One region of the Hymenobacter sp. NBH84 genome, then DNA from elsewhere that is predicted to be linked to it. Evidence: riboswitches for the same ligand, from Rfam matches in the RefSeq annotation. Region 1 holds a riboswitch; the other holds the start of a gene.
The links. A riboswitch is a leader RNA that binds a small molecule or an ion and turns the genes downstream of it on or off. The one in region 1 is predicted to bind thiamine pyrophosphate.

Region 1 (8,409 bases):
TGGCTACGGCCGTTATTTCGGCCTCCGAGGCCATGCACTACCTGCACACGCTTTGGCACGGCCTACCTATCATCACGGCCACGGTGCTGCTGTTGGGTTTTTTTCTACTACTCACCATCCTAGGCATTTCTGAGTCGGCGGTGGTGGCTGTGGGCATTTTCGTGCTGCATTTGTTCTCACTCACCTTACTGGTGGGCGTCACAGGGTGGTATTTGTTTACGCATGGGCTGAGCACTTTAGTCGAAAACTGGCACATGCCGTTGCAAGGGAGCCTCTCATCGGCGCTTTTCCTGGGTTTCAGCGCGGCTATGCTGGGCATTTCGGGCTTTGAAAGCTCGGCCAACTTTGTGGAGGAGCAAGCTGAGGGCGTATTTCAGAAAACGCTGCGCAATATGTGGGTGGTGGTTACGGTGTTCAACCCCCTGCTGGCGTTGCTGGCCGTGGCTGCGCTGCCGCTAGGCGAGGTGGGTGAGCACACTGAAACTTTGCTTTCCTACCTCGGCACCACTACTGGCGGTCCTTGGCTGGCTACCCTTATTTCGGTGGATGCCGTGGCGGTGCTCAGCGGTGCCGTGCTCACCAGTTTTGTGGGCGTGAGCGGGCTGATGAAGCGCATGGCCCTGGACCGCATCCTACCCCAGTTCTTTCTGAAAGAAAATAAGCGCCAAAGCAACTACATCATCCTCATTACCTTCTTTCTGCTGTGTATATCGGTTCTGCTGATTACGAACGGCGAGCTGGGGCCGTTGGCGGGCGTGTATACCATTTCGTTTCTGTCGGTAATGGCCTTTTTTCGCGTTGGGTAACTTCCTGCTCAAGCGCAAGCGGCCCAACCTACCCCGGCCGGTGTACGCAGGTGTCGTTACGGTGGCGTTGGCGCTGGTGGGCGTTGTCACGGCGCTGTACGGCAACATCCGCATCCGGCCCGATTACTTAGTGGTTTTCCTGCAATACTTCGTGCCATCCATGCTAGTGGTGGCGGCCATGCTGAATCGCACGGCCATTCTAAACCTTATTCTAGCTGGCGCAGAGTCGTTTGCCAAACACTCGCCCCGCGTTTCGCGCCTTACGCAGGTTACCATTAAGCGGCAGCTACACGAGCTGAATCGCCAGGAATTCGTATTCTTCACCAAGGGTGACAACGTATCGAACCTCAATAAAGTCATGTCCTACGTGGTCGAAAACGAGTTTACCAACCGTCTTAAAATTGTGACGCTGCTACGTGAGGGCGAAACGTTTTCCCAGGATTTGCTCCGAGATATTAAAGTATTAGACCGTGCCTACGAGGAAATCGTGATTGACTTTGTACCGCTCAAAGGCCAGTTCGGACCCGCCCTCATCGACCAGCTCTCGCAGGAGTGGAACATCCCCAAAAACTTCATGTTCATCGGCTCTCCCGGCGACCGGTTCCCCTACCAGATTTCTGAGTTGGGTGGCGTGCGCTTGATTATCTGAACCACGGATTCGCTCGGATTTATTGGATGACACGGATTTTGTGGACGATTCCTCCAACTTATCACCGTACAGGAGACAACAAAAAAGCCTCGCAAACTGCGAGGCTTTTTTGTTGATAATGGGCGCTTTTTCGGAAAGGAAAACCGTCCACGAAATTCGTGTCATCCGATAAATCCGAGCGAATCCGTGGTCTAGAAATTGACGCCTACCGACGCTAGGAAATTACGCGTAGCCTGCGGGAAGTACCAGTTGAACGTGTCGAGGCCGCCGCTGGCGCCGAGGTAGCTGTAGGTGTAGCCGTTGGCTACGTAGCGACGGTTTAGCACGTTATTTACTAGCAAACCCAACTCAATTTCCTTCACAAACTTTGGCCGGATGGTGTAGCGCGCCCGGAAATCGAGCACTTGGTAGGGCTTGATGCGCCGGTCCTCGTTGGTGGTGTTGTCGAGGTACTGGCGGCTCACGGTTTTGTAGAGCAGCGCCAGGCGCAGGCCCGGCAGCGGCTGCCCCTCCAGCGTGTGCGCCGATACTACCGAAGGCGAGTAGGAAATGGTGCTCGTGCGCGGCGCTTCCGTCACGGGGTTGTAATCAGCGTCGTAACTGATGCCCTGATAATTCAGAATGCGGTTTTGGCTGACCGTGAGCGTGCTGCTCAGGCTTAGCTTATCATTGATAGAGGCAAACTCCGTTAGCTCTACCCCACGCCGGTAGCTACGAGCTACATTAGTCCGCAGAGGCGTGCCCACATCGTTGAGCTGGCCGGTGGCTACCAACTGGTTGCGGTAGCTCATATAAAACCCGTTAATCTCAACGCGCACGGTGGCTGGAAAGCCTAACAATCGACCATTGGCGCGAGTGAAGCGGTAGCCGCCCTCCCAGTCGTTGAGGCGCTCGGCTTTAGCGCCTACATCGCCGGCAGGACGGTCGGTGAAGTCGGAGCGTACGGGCTCGCGTTGGCCCACGGCAAAGCTGGCGTAGAGCTGCTGCCCTTCGGCCAGGGCGAAGGTAGCGCCGGCTTTGGGGTTGAAGAACGTGTAGCGGGCGCGGGTGCGCACGTCGTTCTGCTCATCCTCCACGCCATCAATAGTATACGTGATGTGGCGCACCTGCATGTCGCCGTACACGCCCAACTTGGGTAGCACTTGCCAGGTGGCGCGGGCGTAGGCGTTGTAGTCGGTTTTGCGGGCGTTGTTGAAGTAGTAGCGCTGGCGAATGGTGCTGTTGGAAGCGTACTGCGCCCAAATCACTTCGCCGTAGTGGTCGTTATCAAACTGATTCCAGGCGCCGCCTATGTTGGCTTGCAGCTTGCCATCGCGGGGCTGGTAGTTGAGCGCGAAGGTGCCGCCGTAGAAGTAATTATCCAGCCATTTGCGGTCTACTAGGTTGGTGCGCGTGATGGTATCGCCGCCGATAATCACGTTTTGCAAGCCATAATCGGTGAAGCGGCGGCGGGCGCGGTAGCTCTCGTAGTAGCCAAAACCGCGCGTAAGGTGCAGGGCCGCGCCCACGTTCCAGTCGGGACCCAACTGCTGGGAAAGGTGCAGTTGATAGTGGTTTTGCTGGTAGTTGTCGGTTTGGTTGTCGTAGGTGTAGTAGCTGTAGCGCCTACCCTCGCGGCGCACGCGCTCGGCATCAGCTTCGCTCAGCTCGCCGTTGTCGATGTAGTTCTGAAGCAGAGTCTGGTTGCCAGTAATGGCCGGTTCGGGCACACCGTTCCAGGCCTGGTAGGTTTTCTCGCGGCCCGAGAAGGTAATGAACTTCAGCATGGTATTCTTGCCCTGGTAGCCCGCCGCAAAGTAGTACGACTTCAAATCCGACGACGCTCGATTCATATAGCCATCCGTGGCAATGCGCGACAGGCGGCCATCTACCGTGAAGTGGCCATTAATCAGGCCGGTGCCAAACTGCACGTTGTTTTTCCAGGTGTTAAAAGAGCCGTAGGTGTTTTGCGTTTCGGCGTAGGCCTCGCGGCGCACATCCAGGGTAGAGATGTTGATGCTGGCTCCGAAGGCCGCGCCGCCGTTCTGACTGGTACCTACCCCCCGCTGCACCTGCAAGGAATTAACGGAAGACGCCAGATCCGGCAAATTCACCAAAAACGACCCGTGCGACTCCGCATCGTTCAGCGGCACCCCGTTGATGGTCATGTTGATACCCGTGTTGCTGGTGCCCCGAATACGGATATCGGTGTAGCCCACGCCCGCCCCGGCATCGGAATTGACCACCACCGAAGGCGTTTGGTCGAGCAGGTAGGGCAGGTCTTGGCCGAAGTTGCGCTTGGCTAGGTCTTCCTTGCCCAGGTTGGTGTAGGCGGTGGCCGTGCGCTCGTTGGCGCGTTGGGCCGTTACGAGGGCCTCGCCGGTGAGCACACCGCCGGTCTGCAACGGCACTGTGAGGCGCTGCGCGGTGGCTTGCCCCTGCACGGTGCGCGTGATGGGGTCGTAGCCCACAAACGTGATGCGGAGCGTGTGTGCGCCAGCTGGCACAGCGGGTAGGGAGAAGCCGCCGGCCGCGTCGGTTACCACGCCGGTAGCGCCGTCGAGCAGTACGGTAGCGCCGGGTAGCGGCGTGCCTGTGCGGGCATCGGTGATGATGCCGGACACGGGACCTTGCGCCCAGGCCGCTACGGGCAGCGCCAACAGCGCGGTGCCCAAAACCAGTACATTTTTCAAGAATGCAAAAGCAGAAAAGTGGAACGGGCCCGGTGCCAGGGGTCGGCACCACTCGGGTTTTCACGTTCGCGGATCGTCTGTTCCCTTCGCCGGCATTATCCGGATCAGGTTCAATGGGTATGATCTCAGCCACTGGCCGCCAATAGGCGGGGTAGCACCCCTAAACTATGCAGCAAAAGTAGGCGCTGCACCGGCCAGTTACAAGCAGAAGCACGCGGCTATTTTTCTTTCGCGCCAGAACTTCGTATCTTGGGTAGACGCGGGCGGAGGGGTTGAAAAAGTGACTTTTTCCGAAAACAACTCGGCCCCGACTGCCGTTAGTTAACTGACTGACAGTAGTCTTTCGTCGTCCTTTCCCTCGTCGATTCACCCACCTGCTTCCGCCATGATCAGTCTGATCTATACCCTTCTGGTCTTTGCCGTACTGGCGTATTTCCTGGTGATGCCCAAGCGGCGTTTCCTACGTCCCCCCTACCCCGATAACGACGACGAAGGCGGCGAGCCCCTCGACGACGGCCTACCCGACCTAGATTTGCCGCCCGGCATCACCCGCCCCATCAACGATTGGGAGCCCGATTACAACCGGGGCGTACCCACGCGCCCGGCCGCACCGCTGGTGTAGCCGCTGGCTTTCCCCTCAAAAAACAAGAACCCCTTCTAGTGGGCTGGCTTTCTCTCAATTCGTGGCTGAAAGAGAGAGCCTACCCTCAAAAGGGGTTCTTTGCGTGTAAGCCCCTCAGGGCGGACGCTACGGCAAGCGGCGCTGCATCCGCACGTACGGAATCGGACCTTTATAGAATACCTCCCTTTCCGGCTCCATCCCAAAACGCCGGTAAAAATCAGCGGCCGACTGGCGCGAGTTGCACCAAATGACGTGTGCGCCCAAGCGAATGGCCTCGCCTAGCACGTGCGTGAGCAGCGCCGTGCCAATGCCCTGCCCCTGGAAATCGGGTTGGGTAGCAAACTTGCGAAACCGCGCCTCGCCCCGCGCATCCACAAACAACGAAATCACCGCTACCAGGTTCTCTCCTTCAAACACCCCAAAATGGTGTCCATCAGCATCTTCCGGCAGTTGCACGTATGCCAACGGTTTGTCGGGCCACAGTACCTGGTGGCGCAGGGCGTGGGTTTGCTCGGGGGTGATAGGTTGGATATGCATGCGCGAGCTACTAGGTAGTTGAATGTTTTTTCTCTGTCATCCTGAGTGAAGCGAAGGACTTTCTTACGTGAGAACGAGTCATTGTTATGTCGGTTGTTCTAGCGTGAGAAGGTCCTTCGCAAGCTCAGGATGACAGGGAAAAAGAGGATGACAGAGAAATGAATTTACTGCACAGCAATAGAATACGCGGCATTGAACTCCTGGCCGGGAGCCAAGGTCAGAATACCTTCCTTATCAGCTAGTTCCACGGGGGTACCTACTGTGCTGGCAATGCCTTGCCAGGGCTCTACACACACAAACTCGGCGCCGGGGCCTTTGGTCCAGAGGCCGAGGTAGGGAAAGCCGTCGAAGCGCAGACGCACGGCGCGGTCGGAGCGGGAATTGCGCAGCGTAATGGTAGAAAAGTCGAAATGCTTGAGCACCAGCGCATCGTCTTTGAACAAGTCGTACGTCAGCGGCAGCTCGGTTTGCTGATTTAGCACTGGCTCCGTTTCGCCGGAGAGTAGGCCGCCTTGCAGCAAGTACCGCTCGAACGTAACGGGGTGGTCGAAATGGAAAGTGTAGTCCTCAAACGTTTCGCCAGGCAGCAGCGGGCACCGGAACGCCGGGTGTGCCCCGATGCTGAACAGCAGCTCCTGATTGGTGGCGGGGTTCAGCACTTGCCAGCGCACGTCCAGGGTTAGCTCGTGCAGGTGGTAGGAAATCCGCAGCACAAAATCGAAGGGGTATACCTGCTTGCTCTGTTCGTCGGCGTGTAACTCAAATGTCAGTTCGGTTTCCGTTTGCTGTACCAAGGCAAATTCCCGGTCACGGGCGAAGCCGTGTTGGGGCAATTTATACTCTTTGCTCTGATGCAGGTAAGTGTCCTGCGGCAGCTTGCCAACGATAGGGAACAGCACCGGCGCGTGGCGGCCCCACACGGCCGGGTCGGCCTGCCACATATATTCCAGCTCAGGCGGGTTCTGTTGCGAATCGGTACGGACGAAGCTAGCCAGCTCGGCTCCTTTGGTGTTGATCGTGACGCGGCAGTGGTCGTTGATGAGCGTGTGTTGCATGGGTTGGGGTAGGGATATGAGCTATGGGGCTTTCGAAAGAACGTTTGTATCCAGAACGTCATTTCGAGCTTGTCGAGAAATGACGTTCTCATTAGTATAGCCGTAGTAATGTATACGCAGATCGGCGCTTACTAACTATTCCGCAGCAACGCATCCACTGCCGCTACAGCCCGTGCCAGCCGCTCAGTCGGCGGCCCACCTACTTCCACAAATTGGCTGGGTATGCCCTGCAATTCCCGCCGGTACCACTCATAGAAATACTGACGCTGCGCGGGGTCCGGGTGTTCGCGCAGGGGGTCGGGCTCCCAGGGCAGGTCCACGTCGAGCAGTAAGGTCAAGTCGTGGGGATGTTGGTGCAGGTGGTCGGTAATCCAGGTAGGACACTGCCCGAAAGCGTGCTCGGCCCAGATTTTTATCACCAACAAATCGGTATCAAAAAATACCACCGGTTTGCCGGCCGCCGCCGCTTCGGCCGTGGCTTGAGCTTCGGCGGCAAGTTGGCCGCGGGCAATGGCCTCTAGGTCGGGCAGGGTGTAGGCAGGGCCGCGTTGATCGAGGTAGGCGCGAGCATACTCGGGCGCGTGGGCGGTGCCGTAGTGCGCGGCCAGCAGGCGGCTCAGCGTGCTTTTGCCCGTCGATTCGGGGCCGGTGAGGGAAACGCGTAGCATTTAGATGGCTGAATTGGAGGTGCCAGTAGCTTGCGCTACCTGAGCAGCGCGTTTCCACTCCACGTAGCCATACACGGCCAGCACGAGGTACAATGCGTAAAGGCCGCTGGTAGGGTAGAGCTGTTTGTGCCACAGAATAGGCACATACAAGGCATCGACACCAATCCACAGCAACCAGTTTTCCAGGCGCTTACGCATCATCAGATACTGCGCGGCCAGGCTTATGGCCGTGGTCAGGCTGTCGAGGTAGGGAATGGTGTCGTCGGTGTAGTGTTGCAGGTAGTAGCCGAAGCCACCCGTGAAAGCGGCCGCGCCCAGCGCGAGCAGCAGCCACTCCTGAGGGCGCGTGCGCGACACCGTTAGCTCGGTGCGGCGGGCGCCGCCGTAGAGCCATTCGTACCAACCGTACAGGCTCAACAGGATGAATACGACTTGCAGGTTGCGGTCGGCGTAGAGCTTGCTGTCGTGGTAAACCAGAATGTAGAGCGTACAGCTCACAATGGCTACCGGGAAGTTCCACAGCGATTCGCGGGCGGCCAGCCACACGCACAAAAACCCCGTGACAACGGCTACCCATTCCAGCGGCGTGTTGCCCACGGCGGCCGTCCAGAATTCGTACAGAGAATGCAGCAAAACAACGCGTGTTTGAGTGAGCACCCAACCGGGTGCGGCCAAAGCTACCCAAACCTACCGAGCCGCGCCGTATTTTTGCAACCTACCTTTCCTCGCTACCTATGCTGCCTGACCTCACGCCCTCCGACCTGCACGCCCGCCAGCAACGCGGCGAAACTTTCCAGCTCATCGACGTGCGTGAGCCCATGGAGTACGACTACTGCCGCATCGAGGGCAGCCACCTGATTCCGCTAGGCGAGTTGCCGCGCCGCACCGAGGAAATAGCCACCGACCGGCCCGTAGTGCTCATTTGCCACCACGGTGTGCGCTCTATGCAGGCCCTGGCGTTTTTGCAGCATCGCCACGGCCTCACCAATTTGCTCAATCTGAAAGGCGGCATCGACGCTTGGAGCCGCGATGTAGACCCTGAGGTAGCGGTGTATTAGCAGTGTTGATTGCTAAAAATTGAATTGAAATACGTCTATCATCCTGAGCCTGCGAAGGACCTTCTCACGGCAGAACGAGTCATTGGTAGTTGATACTAAATGACGAGAACGACTTCGTGTGGTAGTGTTCCAGCTGTGAGAAGGTTCTTCGCAGGCTCAGAATGACAAACGTATTACAGTAACTACTCCACTAGCCACCCGTGCATCTCCCCGACCTCCCCATCCGCGCTGCCCTACCCGAGTTGCTTGCTACCCTCGGCCACAACGCCTGCGCGGTGTTACAGGCCCCGCCTGGCGCGGGCAAAACCACGCTGGTGCCGTTGGCCCTGCTCGAAGCCGACT
Region 2 (8,409 bases), 570 kb from region 1:
CAATTTGCGCAGGGGTGAAGGCTACGTGCAGGATATCAACATTGTATTGCTCGGTGCCAACTACGGCATCACGGACCACATCTCAATCGGGGCGCTGATTCCCGCCCTTCCAGGGGTAGGCCTCAACGTATTCGCCATTACGCCGAAAGTTTCGGTGCCGATTAGCGAGAAGTTTCACGTGGGCGGAGGGCTGCTTTATGCCTTTGCATTTGGCTCTGGGGGAGGTATTGCCTACGGTGTGGGCACCTATGGTACCGCCGACAATAATGCAACGCTGGGCCTGGGGTATCTGGTTGGAAGCGGTGATGTTGATGCCTCACCAGTTGTGTTGGTGGGTGGAGCCACCCGCATTTCCCGACGGTTTTCGCTGCTGAATGAAACCTATATTACCGATGGCTTTCTAGCCGGGTTGGTAGGCGCCCGAGTGTCAGCCGCCCGTGTCAGTGGAAGTCTAGGTTTTATCTACGGTACAGGCATACCTATTTTGCCGGCTTACTTAGAAGTAGCCTATCGTTTTGGGCGAGTACGGTGAGTAGTAGCCGTAATAATTGTCGTGCTTGACGTAGCATATTCGCATTCTACTTTACTTTATGAAGTCACTATCCTTCTGTTCCTTCTTACTCTCCTTTTCGTGGTGTATTACATGCTATGCTGGCACGTCGCCAACAGCTCCCGATTCTATTTCGGGTCAAACGCAACTTATCAAGCAGATTGCTGCTGAAGCATGCCAGCAAATGGCTGCCGACAAACAACAGGACTCCTTCGCTACCATGCGTCCTCCGCAAGCGCAGGACACTTTCGAAAAAATACTACTAGCGACAATCAAACGGAGAGAAAGCACTATCCGACAGGTAGCGCGACGGAGTAACGTGCCAGGAGCCTACGAACAGCTATTAGGGAGTTTAGCGACTCTGGTTTCGGTGCAACTGGTCAGAACGTGTCCAGATGCTACCATGCTTTATGGTCGGTTTGCAGGCGCACGGAGTGCTGAGCCTACCCCCGCCGAACAAGCGCTTATACAAGAATGGGGCGATGAGCTGTGTCAGCGTCTGGCCGCTTTACAGAAAACAGGACGTTTACAGGGCAAAACGTCTGCCGAATGCCTGGAGCTTTTTCACCAAGAATATACTGCTTCTCTTACAAAGCGCGGCCCTCAGATTATGCAGGTATACGGCTCAGATGGTAATAGTCAGATGGTTGTAGATTTATTGAGTAACCGAATTACCCAGTACATGCAGCAACACTGTCTGCAAACGCTTCTGTTGCTGCGCGGAACGGATGCGAAATAAACAAGAAGGCCGCTGGTAGTTGCTACCAGCGGCCTTCTTGTTCAAGAATTGCGCTTTACTACGCAACGGCTTCCGCCTTCTCCTTCACTGCCAGCTGTCCGCAGGCCGCGTCGATATCTTTACCGCGTGAGCGGCGCACGTTGGTTTGCACGCCCCGGTCGGCGAGGTACTTGTGGAAAGCCACCAGCTTATCGTCGGCGGTGTTGATGTAGTCGGCGTTTTCGATGGGGTTATACTCAATCAGGTTCACCTTGCAGGGTAGCCACTTCGAAATCTGAAACAGCTCCTCGGCGTCTTGCAACGTGTCGTTGAAGCTCTCGAATACGATGTACTCGTAAGTTACTTTACGGCCGGTTTTCTGGTGGTAGTACTGCAACGCGTCCTTCAGCGCGGCCAGGGAGTTGGCCTCGTTGATAGGCATGATTTCGTTGCGCTTGGTATCGTTGGGGGCGTGCAGGGAGAGGGCCAGGTTGGCCTTCACGTCGTCGTCGGCCAGCTTCTTGATCATCTTGGCAATGCCGGCCGTGCTGATGGTGATGCGGCGCGGGGCCATATTCAGGCCATCGGGGGCAGTGATGCGGCGCACGCTTTCCACTACGTTGGCATAGTTCAGCAGCGGCTCGCCCATGCCCATGTACACGATGTTGGTGAGCGGCGTGCCGTACTGCGCCTCGCACTGCTCCCGGATGCGTACTACCTGATCGTAGATTTCGGCCGCGTCGAGGTTGCGCTTGCGGTCCATGTAGCCGGTAGCGCAAAACTTGCACGTGAGCGAGCAGCCTACCTGCGACGAGATGCAAGCCGTCATGCGCGTGTCGTGGGGGATGAGCACGCCTTCTACCACGTTGCCATCATACAGCCGGAAAGCCGACTTGATGGTGCCGTCGTTGGAGAGCTGCTTGTTCTGCACTTGCACACCATTGATGACGAAGTGACGGGCCAGCAACTCGCGGGTAGCCAGCGAGATATTGTTCATCTCTTCGAAGGAGCCGGCCGTGTTTTTCCACAACCACTCCGTCACCTGCTTGGCACGGAAGGGCTTTTCGCCGTGCTCGACCATGAAGGTTTTCAGGTCGTCGGCGGAGACTTTGCGAATGTCGCGCTTGGAAACTACGGGCAGCTCTATCATAACCGCAAAGATACAACATGCGCGGCGGTTGGGTTCCCGAAAATCTTCGACTTCTACTAGCTTTTAGTTGTGTACAGGGTAGAGACACAACCTATTGTGTCGTATTGGTGCGACTGTTGGTAGGCTGGTGCAGTTCCATTTGGTCAGTGGTGAGACGCAGTAGGTTGTGGCGCTACCTTGTGCCTATGTCCGTTTTGGAAACGTATAGCCCGAATTTTATAACTGCCTACCGTGGTGCATTCCTCAAAATAACGCCTACCTTACCGGCCTAAACTTTAGGGGTGTTCTGCTACGAGCGGGACTGAGAAATACCCTTGGAACCTGATCCAGGTAATGCTGGCGAAGGGAAAAGTGCAAGAAGCGGACGCCTCCTTGGGCCCGCACGGGCGTGCGCCACCTAGAGTTTATTGTTTCTGACAGCCAACCAACTACCCGTTGCTTGTATGCTTCTCTATGTCAACAATAAACCGCACGAATCCTGCCTGCCTACCCCCACGCTGGCTGATACCCTCCTCGATTTGCAGCTCGCCGAACAGCGCGGCATTGCCGTGGCCGTGAACGACGCCGTGGTGCCCCGCGCCGAGTGGATGCGCCACCAATTGCGTGCCCAAGACCGCATCACTGTTATCCGCGCCACGCAGGGCGGGTAGGGGCGCGTCTGTCACCCTGAGCGCAGCGAAGGACCTTCTCACGGGAGATAGTGACTATCTCACGCAAGGTCGTTCTCCCGTGAGAAGGTCCTTCGCTGCGCTCAGGATGACAAACAGACAGGTAACCGTCAACCATCCCAGATTTTATGAAACAAGACCAAGCACCCCAGCAGACGCTGGTGGAGCGCCAGCCGCTTACTGGCTCGCGCAAACTCTACGTTCCCGGCCAGCTCTACCCCAACATTCGGGTGGCGATGCGCGAAATCATGCTGAGTGACACCAAGCGCCAGTTCGACTTCACGAACCCCACCGAGCAAAACCCGCCCGTGACGGTGTACGACACCAGCGGCCCCTACACTGACCCCAACGTGGAAATCGACCTGAAAAAAGGCCTACCACGCCTGCGCGAAGAGTGGATTTTGGGTAGGGAAGATGTGGAAATGCTACCCGGCACCTCGTCGGAATACGGGCAGCAGCGCGCCGCCGATACCGCGTTGGACCACCTGCGTTTTGAGCACATCCGGCTGCCGTTGCGCGCCAAAGCGGGCCGCAACGTGTCGCAGATGCACTATGCCAAGCAGGGCATCATTACGCCCGAGATGGAATACATCGCCATTCGGGAAAACCAGCGCATCGACCAACTAGCCGCCGATGATGCGCTACGGGTGCAGCACCCCGGCCATAGCTTTGGCGCTAATACACCGAAGGGCCATATCACGCCGGAGTTTGTGCGCCAGGAGGTAGCGGCGGGTAGGGCCGTGATTCCGTGTAACATCAACCACCCGGAAAGCGAGCCGATGATTATCGGGCGCAACTTCTTGGTGAAAATCAACACCAACATCGGCAACTCGGCCGTGACGTCGAGCATTGAGGAAGAGGTAGATAAGGCCGTATGGAGCTGCCGCTGGGGCGGCGATACGCTGATGGACCTGAGCACCGGCAAGAACATCCACGAAACGCGGGAATGGATTATCCGCAATTGCCCGGTGCCGGTGGGCACAGTGCCCATCTACCAGGCCCTGGAAAAGGTGAACGGCAAGGCCGAAGACCTGACCTGGGAGCTGTTCCGCGACACGCTCATCGAGCAGGCCGAGCAGGGCGTGGACTACTTCACCATCCACGCCGGCGTGCGCCTACCCTACATTCCGATGACGGCGAAGCGCGTGACCGGTATTGTGTCGCGGGGTGGTTCGATTATGGCGAAGTGGTGCCTGGCTCACCACCAAGAGAGCTTCCTTTACACGCACTTCGAGGAAATCTGCGAAATTATGAAGGCTTACGACGTGGCCTTCTCGCTGGGCGACGGCCTGCGCCCCGGCTCCATTGCCGACGCCAACGACGAGGCGCAGTTTGCTGAGTTGGAAACGTTGGGCGAGCTAACCAAAATTGCCTGGAAGCACGACGTGCAGGTGATGATCGAAGGCCCCGGCCACGTGCCCATGCATCTAATTAAGGAGAACATGAACAAGCAGTTGAAGGAGTGCCACGGGGCGCCTTTCTACACCCTCGGCCCGCTGACCACCGACATTGCCCCCGGCTACGACCATATCACCTCGGCCATTGGGGCAGCCATGATTGGCTGGTTCGGCACGGCTATGCTGTGCTATGTGACGCCCAAAGAGCACCTGGGTCTACCCAACAAGCAGGACGTGAAGGACGGCGTGATTGCCTACAAGATTGCCGCCCACGCCGCCGACCTTGCCAAAGGCCACCCGGGAGCCCAATACCGCGACAATGCCCTGAGCAAAGCCCGCTTCGAGTTCCGCTGGGAAGACCAGTTCAACCTAAGCCTGGACCCCGACACTGCCCGCGAGTACCACGACGAAACCCTACCCGCCGACGGCGCCAAAGTGGCGCACTTCTGCTCCATGTGCGGCCCGCATTTCTGCTCCATGAAAATCACGCAGGAAGTCCGTGACTTCGCCGCCAAACAGGACCTCACCGCCGCTGAGGCACTGACGAAAGGCATGGTGGAAAAGTCGCGAGAGTTCGTGGAAAAGGGCAGCGAGATTTATTTATAACCAAAACTCCATCTGTCATCCTGAGCTTGCGAAGGACCTTCTCATATCAGATAGCAACTAGCTCATGCAAGGTCGTTCACGCATGAGAAGGTCCTTCGCAAGCTCAGAATGACAGAAAAAACAATGCCTCAACCACCTCGCCCCTACGTTCTCAGCCTTGCCGGTTTCGACCCCAGCGGCGGGGCCGGCTTGCTGGCCGACTGCAAGACCTTCGAGCAGCGCGGCGTGTACGGCTTTGGCGTGTGCACGGCCCTCACGGTACAGAGCGACGTGCAGTTTGAGCGCGTGCAATGGATGCCGCTTGCCGACATTCAGGCGCAAGCCCGGCCGCTACTAGAGCGCTTCGGGGTAGGGTGGGCGAAGATTGGACTGGTAGAAAGTCTGGCTGAGTTGCCGGAACTGCTTCGGTGGTTACGGGCGCAAAGCCCGGCTATTGGTGTGGTGTGGGACCCGGTGCTGAAGGCCAGCGCCGGCTACGACTTTCACGCCGGTCCGGCGCCGGAGTTGGTGGCAGAAGTCTGCACCGCCCTAGCCCTGATTACGCCTAATCAACCCGAGATGCGGCGCTTGTGGCCGGCCGCCGCCACCGCCGAAGAAGCAGCCGCCGTCGTGAGTGCCTACTGCTCGGTGTTGCTGAAAGGCGGCCACGCCGAGGGCTCTGAAGCTACCGATGTGCTGTATCAGAAGGGGGAAGAGGTAGCGCGTTTTTCGGCGGCGCGCCTACCCCACGGCGAAAAGCACGGCAGTGGCTGCGTGTTGTCGGCGGCCATTGTGGCGGGGCTGGCGCGGGGCGAGTCGTTGGTGGAGGCCTGCCGATCGGGCAAGGCGTACACGGCGCGGGTGCTGGCTAGCAACGAGACGCTGCTGGGGTATCATTTTCAGAACGAACACGAGTATGCAAATTAGTAATCTTCACTATATCACTACCTCCCCCGAGCAAGCCGAGCGAGCCTGCCTTGGTGGCGTGCGCTGGGTGCAGTTGCGCGTGAAGAACACGCCCTACCTCGAATGGAAGCAACTGGCGCTGGATACGCAGGCCATTTGCCGCCGCCACGGTGCCACGTTCATTCTCAACGACAACCCGCAGCTGGCGCTGGAAATTGGCGCCGATGGCGTACACCTGGGCAAGGAGGATATGCCGCCTACCGAAGCCCGAACCCTGCTTGGGCCGGAGTTCATCATCGGCGGCACGGCCAACACGTTTGTCGATATCGAAGGCCTGGTGGCGGCTGGAGTCGACTACATTGGGTTGGGGCCGTTTCGCTTCACGACGACCAAGGAGAAGCTAAGCCCGATTTTGGGACTGGCGGGTTATGAAACGCTGCTGGCGCAACACCGTGCTGCTGGCTTTCCTACCCCCGTCATCGGCATTGGTGGCATTACGCTGGCCGATGTGGCGCCGCTGCTGGCAGCTGGCCTGCATGGTGTGGCGGTATCGGGGGGCATTACGGCCGCGGCTGACCCTTCGGTGGCGGCCAGGCAATTCATCAACTCTTTGGCTGCTCCTGTTTCTGCTTTATGAAAACGCAACCACTTGTTATTGCCGGCCGCACGTTTGCCTCGCGCCTGTTCACCGGTACGGGCAAATTTAGCTCGGCGCAGCTGATGGAAGAAGCCCTGCTGGCCTCCGGCTCGGAGTTGGTGACGGTGGCGCTGAAGCGCGTCGATGTGGCCGATAGGAACGACGACATTCTGCGCCATTTGGCGCACCCGCAGTTCAACCTGCTGCCTAACACCTCGGGCGTGCGCACGGCCAAGGAGGCCGTATTTGCTGCCCAACTGGCCCGTGAGGCGCTGGAAACCAACTGGCTCAAACTCGAAATTCACCCCGACCCCAAGTACCTGCTGCCCGACCCGGTGGAAACCTTACGCGCCGCCGAGGAGCTGGTGAAAATGGGCTTCATGGTGCTACCCTACATCCACGCCGACCCGGTGCTGTGCAAGCGGCTGGAAGAGGTAGGCGTAGCAGCCGTGATGCCGCTCGGTTCGCCTATCGGCTCGAACAAGGGCCTGCTGACGCGGGAGTTCTTGGAAATTATCATTGGCCAGAGCAAGGTGCCGGTGGTAGTGGATGCCGGCATTGGCGCGCCCTCGCATGCGGCGGCGGCGCTGGAAATGGGGGCTGATGCAGTGCTGGTGAATACGGCCATTGCCGTGGCCGGTCAGCCGGTACAGATGGCTCACGCGTTCCGGATGGCCGTGGAAGCCGGCCGCCTGGCTTATGAGGCGCGGCTGGCCGCGCCGGTGGCGCACGCTGAGGCCAGTTCGCCACTGACGGCGTTTTTGGATTAGAACCATCGGAAAAAGACCGTCATGCTGAGCTTGTCGAAGTATCTCTACCGCTTCGTTGAATTATCGTTACAACGAAGCGGTAGAGATGCTTCGACAAGCTCAGCATGACGGTCTGCATAAACCTACAGTCATGAGCTTCCGCCCGATTTTCGAGGCCCACCACTGGGACGATGTCAAAGCCAGCATCTACGCCAAAACCGCCGCCGACGTGGAACGCGCCCTGGCCGCGCCGCGCCGTACGCTGGAGGACTTCAAAGCCCTGATTTCGCTCGCCGCCGTGCCCTACCTGGAACAGATGGCGCGCCAGAGCCAGCAGCTCACGCGCAAGCGGTTTGGCAATACGGTGCAGCTCTATGTGCCGCTGTATCTGAGCAACGAGTGCCAGAACATCTGCACCTACTGTGGCTTTAGTCTTGATAATAAAATTCGCCGCCGCACGCTCAGCAGCGTGGAGATGTTGCAGGAAGCGCAGGTGCTGAAGGCGTGGGGCTACGAGCACGTGCTGCTGGTAACCGGCGAGGCCAACCAAACCGTGGGCGTTGACTACCTCGAGAAAGCCCTGCACACGCTGCGGCCGCACTTCGCGCACCTTTCAATGGAAGTGCAGCCGCTGGATCAGGAGGACTACGAACGGCTGATTCCGGCAGGGTTGAACACAGTGCTGGTGTACCAGGAAACCTACCATCAGCAGGATTACAAAAAGCACCACCCCAAGGGCAAGAAGTCGAATTTTCAGTATCGCCTTGATACGCCTGACCGCCTGGGTAGGGCCGGCGTGCACAAGATGGGACTAGGCGTGCTGTTCGGCCTGGAAGACTGGCGCACCGACAGCTTCTACACGGCCCTGCACCTCGACTACCTTGAACGTACCTACTGGCAGACCAAGTACAGCCTCTCTTTCCCGCGCCTGCGCCCCGCCGAGGGCCTCTTGCAGCCGAAAGTGGAGATGAGTGACCGGGAACTGGTGCAGCTCATCTGCGCCTACCGTCTGCTGAATGAGGAAGTGGAGCTGTCCATCTCGACTCGCG

Region 2: another riboswitch for thiamine pyrophosphate. It lies ahead of thiS (sulfur carrier protein ThiS); the one in region 1 lies ahead of F1C16_RS14035 (TonB-dependent receptor).

Annotation. Positions count from the first base shown of each region.
Region 1 is NZ_CP043644.1:3,358,028-3,366,436, forward strand. Features, by position in the region: gene F1C16_RS23030 (APC family permease) at 1-806, shown strand, start outside; gene F1C16_RS23035 (hypothetical protein) at 799-1,455, shown strand; gene F1C16_RS14035 (TonB-dependent receptor) at 1,647-4,127, opposite strand; TPP riboswitch at 4,192-4,299, opposite strand; gene F1C16_RS14040 (hypothetical protein) at 4,513-4,749, shown strand; gene F1C16_RS14045 (GNAT family N-acetyltransferase) at 4,876-5,286, opposite strand; gene F1C16_RS14050 (aldose 1-epimerase family protein) at 5,451-6,341, opposite strand; gene F1C16_RS14055 (AAA family ATPase) at 6,473-7,009, opposite strand; gene pnuC (nicotinamide riboside transporter PnuC) at 7,010-7,642, opposite strand; gene F1C16_RS14065 (rhodanese-like domain-containing protein) at 7,744-8,067, shown strand; gene hrpB (ATP-dependent helicase HrpB) at 8,268-8,409, shown strand, end outside.
Region 2 is NZ_CP043644.1:3,927,662-3,936,070, reverse strand. Features, by position in the region: gene F1C16_RS16565 (hypothetical protein) at 1-532, shown strand, start outside; gene F1C16_RS16560 (hypothetical protein) at 591-1,289, shown strand; gene rlmN (23S rRNA (adenine(2503)-C(2))-methyltransferase RlmN) at 1,348-2,418, opposite strand; TPP riboswitch at 2,686-2,783, shown strand; gene thiS (sulfur carrier protein ThiS) at 2,862-3,068, shown strand; gene thiC (phosphomethylpyrimidine synthase ThiC) at 3,215-5,089, shown strand; gene F1C16_RS16540 (hydroxymethylpyrimidine/phosphomethylpyrimidine kinase) at 5,213-5,995, shown strand; gene F1C16_RS16535 (thiamine phosphate synthase) at 5,985-6,611, shown strand; gene F1C16_RS16530 (thiazole synthase) at 6,608-7,381, shown strand; gene thiH (2-iminoacetate synthase ThiH) at 7,512-8,409, shown strand, end outside.